DNA from 2 places in the Macrococcus sp. CoH-51_TC_04 genome. Region 1 is predicted to be linked to the other one. Evidence: riboswitches for the same ligand, from Rfam matches in the RefSeq annotation. Region 1 holds a riboswitch; the other holds the start of a gene.
The links. A riboswitch is a leader RNA that binds a small molecule or an ion and turns the genes downstream of it on or off. The one in region 1 is predicted to bind S-adenosylmethionine.
Positions count from the first base shown of each region.

Region 1 (3,203 bases):
ATCTTTATCCTCTTTTCCTCCACATGCTGCAAGTACAACCACTAACGATAATAATAATACCAATAATTTTTTCATATTTTTTTCTCCTTTTATAATCTACTTGTATATATGCTTGCTACTTTGTTACCGATAAATTGTGTAATTTGTACTAATATAATCAGAATGACGACTGTTATAAACATGATCAGCACGTCAAATCTTTGATATCCATAAGTAAATGCTAAATATCCAATTCCACCTGCACCAACAAGTCCTGCCACAGCTGAGAATTCTATTAAAGATACAGTTGTAAATGTAAGACCTAATATTAAAGCGCCTGCCGCTTCTGGGATGAGTACTTTGAACAGTATGTCGAACTTGCTTGATCCCATTGCTTCAGCTGCTTCAATGACTCCTCTATCTACAGACACGATGTTATTTTCTACAATTCGAGCGATAGAAAGCGAGGCTGCAAGTGTCATCGGAAATATTGCTGCCCAGATGCCGATAGATGTCCCGACTAGAATTCGGGTTATCGGAATCAATGCTACTAGAAATATGATGAAAGGTATTGGGCGTATCGTATTAATAATGGCGTTCAATATACTGTTCACTACTTTATTCTCGAGTATATTACCTTTTGCTGTTGCATAAAGCAGTATGCCAATTGGTAGTCCAATGAGCGTTGCAAAGATTAACGTGATCGCAACCATGATCAGTGTATTAATTGTCTGTTCGATAATAACGGGATAGAACGTCGTAATATCAGTTTTCAAATCCTTCAACCTCCTTTACTTTAATGCCTTTTTGTATGAGATCGTCTAGCGCACTGTTTATATGTTCTGGTTGTCCGACCGCTTCAATCAGTAAATTACCAAATAACTTATCGGTTAACTCCGTTATACCGCCGTATAAAATATTGAAATCTACATGATACTGACGTCCAACTTCACTTAGTGCCGGTTTTAATATTTGTTCATGATTGAATATAAAACGATATAAACGTCGATTACTAATGTCAATATCTTTAGGGATATCATCATTCAGCACACTGTGGACAAATCGTTTTGTTGTTGCATGCTGCGGTGAAGTGAATAACTCGAACACTTTATTCTGCTCAACAACCTTCCCTTTTTCCATTACAGCCACTTCATCACAAATCTTTTTGACGACCTCCATCTCATGGGTAATAATAACGATCGTAATATTGAGCCGCTGATTAATTTTCTTGAGTAATTCCAGGATATCGTCTGTTGTCTCTGGATCCAGGGCACTCGTTGCTTCATCGCATAATAAGATATCCGGTTCAGTTGCAAGGGCTCTTGCAATACCAATACGCTGCTTCTGTCCTCCTGAAAGTTGATTTGGATAGTCATCTTTCTTGTCACTCAGGCCAACAAAGTTTAAGAGTTCATCCACTCGCGCCTCAATTTCCTGCTTGCTATATTTCTTTGTCAGCTTTAATGGATATCGGATATTATCACTGACTGTTTTCGATTTAAATAAGTTGAACTGCTGAAAGATCATTCCAATATTCTGTCGCTGTTTTCTAAGCGCACTTTCTTTCAATGCTGTAATCTCATTACCTTCAACAAACACTTGACCTGTCGACGGTTTTTCAAGTCGATTGATCAGTCTAAGTAAAGTAGATTTACCCGCACCTGAATATCCTACAATACCGAAGACCTGACCTTTTTCAATAGTTAAGCTGACATGGTCTAAAGCATTGATGTCACCTTTTTTCGTGCGATAAACCTTCGTCACGTCTCGTACTTCAATAATTCCCATTCATTCTTTCCTCCTTAAAATAAAAAACGCTCACTTAGCCTGAGCTAAATGAGCGTTTGACGGTCAACATTTATCTGCCAAGCTAAAGCTTGATGGAATTAGCACAGTGCTCTCTAAAGAGTCTGCTGCTGAGACTTCGTCGGGCCATATCCCTCTGTCTCTCTTGATAAAATATGATTAAGTTGTTTTTTATATTACATGGGTTAGATTTATAAGTCAATGTATTTTCAGAATTTACTCAACTTTTTTTATATTAGAAACTTGATATTCCTGTAAATTCTTGGACTCTGTATATGACATCTTTAATAAATGACGGATCTTTCTTCACTTCATAATCGTCTGTAACATAAGCCTGTTCATTATTCCACATCGCACTAAATTCCCGATTCAGTCGATGGAAGACCGGAAGATCACTGCGTCCACTAATAATAACATCTGTCTCCATATTGTAGTCCCCAACATTACGACGTGTCAGATTAGCACTACCGAGTACCAGTGTACTCGTCTTGCTATCTTTATATTGGAATAACGTATACTTCGCATGAAATTGTTCACCATGACTTACCGCCCATTTTACTTGGATCCTATCATTTGATTTGGATACTAGCTCATGTGCGACCGGTTTATTTGGAATACCAGGTTTTTCCTTACCAAATGCTTCTTTATTCACATCCAGTATCATCTGAATCCCGACACCTCGTTTCGATGCTTTTATCAATGCTTTAATGATATCTCTGTCAGAAAGATAGAACATCCCCATTTTCACACGATCTCCCGTTTTCGTCATATTGATCTGTTCGAGCAGTGCAGCTTTAATCTTACCTTCTGTGACTAATGTTGTAGTATAGTCCATGTCACTACTATATGCACGGTGCGTAATATTAAAGTCACTTGCGGACAGCTTACTGCCACTCATATTAAGTGCACTCACTTCACTTTTTATCAAATCTTCCTGTAGCTTACCTGTCACTTTTACTGCAATATTCTGATGATGGGCACTCGGATCATGGGGGTTACTACTTGAGATTATTGCTGCATCTTCAGTGACCAGTGTTTTTCTATGGTTCGCTTTCATATTCAACAATCTGCCGAATCCTCTTACAGTAACATTTGGTGCGTCCTTAGAAAATATATTCGTGATTATTCCGTTCTCATTATTACCGAACCATCTTAATGTCGGACGCCATAACCCGGAATAAAGTGGATTGGAATCTCTTAGTTTCACAAGGTTCGTTTCATAGAGTACGATACCGTTATCGCGCAATTTTCTGTAGTGCTCTGGTGTATAGCTTCCATAAAAAGAATTGATGGGATCTGTCAACATGTAGATGCGAATATTGGGACTTTCCTTTTTCTTATCAATCAATGCTTGCGTCAGTGTTTCTGTCAGCTTTGTGAATTTTTTTTGTCCGTCATATGTATTGTTGAATAAAAAC
Region 1 is NZ_JBVGOY010000004.1:4,593-7,795, reverse strand. It holds gene ACZ2V4_RS05040 (MetQ/NlpA family ABC transporter substrate-binding protein) at 1-75, opposite strand, end outside; gene ACZ2V4_RS05035 (methionine ABC transporter permease) at 90-755, opposite strand; gene ACZ2V4_RS05030 (methionine ABC transporter ATP-binding protein) at 745-1,761, opposite strand; SAM riboswitch class I at 1,835-1,940, opposite strand; gene ACZ2V4_RS05025 (phospholipase D family protein) at 2,021-3,203, opposite strand, start outside.

Region 2 (3,203 bases), on a different contig from region 1:
TCGCTGGCAGCTTGATATTTGCAGCGACAGGAAATAGAAGTTTATCAGAAGCATATGTCGATGGCCTCGGTGTATGTGCATTTTACTACTTCTTCTTAAGCGTGTTTGTATATATATTCTATATTAGAAAGAAGGTTCCGGAATGATTGAAGAGCAAAAGAAAAATAAAATTGAAATGGTACAAAATATATTCCTAGGGTTATTAGGACTTGGTTTAATAATTAAAATATTTATCCCTGTGTTTGAATATGTTATGGACATTGCAGCAGTTGGTTTAGTGACTACACTGCTTTATAAAGCAACGCTGGAAAAACATACAGGTAAAGCCTTTTTATATTCATTGCTGTTACTTTTAATATTTATATTAATATTTACACAACGTATGAATTAAAATAACCATCCCATAAATTATTTATGGGATGGTTATTTTTCACATATATCCACGCAATAATGCCAGACACGATATAGAGTACAATTATACTCTATGCGATTATAATTTTAATTGTCTTATTCGTTACTTACCATACCACTCTGCTTCCGATATCACTTCATTTATATCGAAGTCGTGTGCATATTCTCGTTCAAACTCACGCTTGATCCATTCAATGACTGATGTATCTTCAGAGATGATATCAATATAGAATGGACTGAGTCTAATGAAAGTCTGCTCGTTATACAAATAACTGATAAATGGATGGTTTTCTTTAACTTTCGTATATTTGATATAGTTTACCGCATCTGATTGACTCAGATGATTAATATTCGCCATCATCACTACTAGATCATAGTGCTTCTGTTCTATCTTATATTCCTGATAATTTGAAATATTCAATACTGTCCATAACCTGAAATTACATTTATTGTAGGCACTTGATAAATATAATAAATTAACATCTCCACCAAAGATATGACCCACTAATCTTCGATATTTAAAATACGTTAAACGCGATTCGTAAAACCTCACGCGATGTTGATTCTTAAACTGCATGAATGGCGACAACTGTTTATTTAAAATATCATATCCAGCACTAATAATAGATGACATGGTGTCACTCCTTCCACTATAATCCATATTTTAATAATATATATATTTTTCAACTTTAGCAAAGTATGTTATAATAAATATACAAAAAAATAGCTCGTATCTTATTTAGAGTAGGTGGAGGGACTTGGCCCTATGAAACCTCAGCAGCAGGCTTATGCACTGTGCTAATTCCAACAAGATGTAATCTTGAAAGATAAGAAGTTCTTAACAAAGCTCTTCTTACTTTAAGATGAGCTTATTTTTATTGTAATCATTTTATAAGGAGTGTTTTGTATGAGAACAAGAGCAGATGTATTAGCAGAATTGTATGAGGTAAGAAAGAGAAAGCCGAATTCCTATGCTTCTAATATGCATAAGGTCGGCAAGATCAATGAGCTGGAACGTGAACTTAGAGAAATCGAAACAGAGCACCAGCTTCCTTCCGTCAGTAAAGAACGAGAGAAGAAAATAGAGTTTGTCGTAGAGGGCCTAAAGATTACGATAGAGCATATATAGAAAAAGGAAATCTCAGTGATTGATCATCACTGAGATTTCCTTCTATATTTAAACGCTTGCTATCATCTATTCAGGCTTAAGTATAACTTTGATATTGTTGTCTTTCTTCTTATCGAATACTTTATAAGCTTCATCAGCTTTTTCTAGCGGGAAAGTATGGGTGATGATCTCTGTAGGATCAAATACTTCGTCTTTAATCATCTGATAGAGTTTAGGCATCAAGTGAATTACAGGTGCTTGTCCACTTGTCACCCTAACGTTACGGTTAAAGATCAGATCAAGCGGGAAATTATCTGCAGGAGTACCGTAGATTCCGGTAAGCTGGATTGTACCAAATTTTCTTACAGATTCAGCAGCTGTAATGATCGGGCTAATTGTGCCACGTTGCTGAGAACGTCTTGATAACTTCGGTTCTGGACTTGATTGTTGCCCGTCCATACCTACACAGTCAATGACAACATCTGCGCCACCTTGTGTCTTTTCTTTAAGCAACTTTCCAATTTCTTTCTCTTCATCAAAGTTATACACTTCAGCACCGTTATACTTTTTCGCATGATCAAGACGGTGTTGTACATTATCGATTGCAATAACTCTTTCAGCACCTTTTAATTTTGCGAACTTCTGTGCCATTAATCCAATAGGACCACAACCTAACACAATTACAGTGTCTCCTGGTTTAACGCCTGCATGTTCTACACTCCAGTATGCAGTAGGTGCAACGTCTGATAAGAATAATACCTGCTCATCCTTTAAGTTATTATCTGGCACCTTAAATGAAGAGAAGTCAGCATGTGGTACTCTTAAATACTCTGCCTGTCCACCCCAATGATTGCCATGAAGGTTACCGAAACCAAATAATCCGCCGTTATCTAACTTCCAGTTAGCAGGCGTCTCATTAGAATTATCACATTGAGATTCCATGTCATGCTGACAGTAGAAACATTCACCACAGCCAATATTAAAAGGAATAACGACACGATCACCCTTCTTCAGGTTCTTTACATCCTTACCTACTTCTTCGACAATCCCCATAGGTTCATGTCCGATAACAAAACCAGGTTCCATGAATAAATCACCTTGGTGATATAAATGTAAATCTGATCCACAAATACCTGAAGCTGTTATCTTAATAATCGCATCAGTGGATTCGATAATCTTAGCATCTTCGACTTCTTTCGTTACCATCTTCTTGTGTCCTTGATAAGTTACTGCTTTCATATATAGAAACCCCCATCTAGTACAAATTTTGAATCTGTTACTATATACCTCTTTTACATATTTCAAAACATGTATTTTATGAAAGTGTATGCCTAAGCAAGCATACAATAGAAGAGAGACGGTGGCGGAGTAAGTAAGAAAATTTAAAAGTAAGGATTACTGTTACTATCATAATATCTTTATTTCTTTAAATTCCTAGCATCATTAAAATCCGCTCCACCAAAGGCCGCTTTTTCATAAGTTTCGTCTTCTCTCCCCTTTAGACCCGGTGCATCAAAATCAGTATTACCCGTGCGGCCAGCAGGATTATGTTCACCATGGTGCTTTGGTGGCCAGTTATTATTTCTCTCGGTCATAATATTTTCTCCTTTGCATTTAAAATTTAAATTTCATATATTGTATTGAAAGTAAAAATTAAAACACAAATTGTAACTATCCTATATTT
Region 2 is NZ_JBVGOY010000002.1:187,101-190,303, forward strand. It holds gene ACZ2V4_RS03855 (hypothetical protein) at 1-146, shown strand, start outside; gene ACZ2V4_RS03860 (hypothetical protein) at 143-391, shown strand; gene ACZ2V4_RS03865 (hypothetical protein) at 515-1,045, opposite strand; SAM riboswitch class I at 1,144-1,245, shown strand; gene ACZ2V4_RS03870 (hypothetical protein) at 1,319-1,540, shown strand; gene ACZ2V4_RS03875 (zinc-dependent alcohol dehydrogenase) at 1,607-2,758, opposite strand; gene ACZ2V4_RS03880 (hypothetical protein) at 2,938-3,114, opposite strand.
Region 2: it holds a riboswitch for S-adenosylmethionine, as region 1 does, so the genes downstream of both, ACZ2V4_RS03870 (hypothetical protein) here and ACZ2V4_RS05030 (methionine ABC transporter ATP-binding protein) in region 1, are expected to answer to the same signal.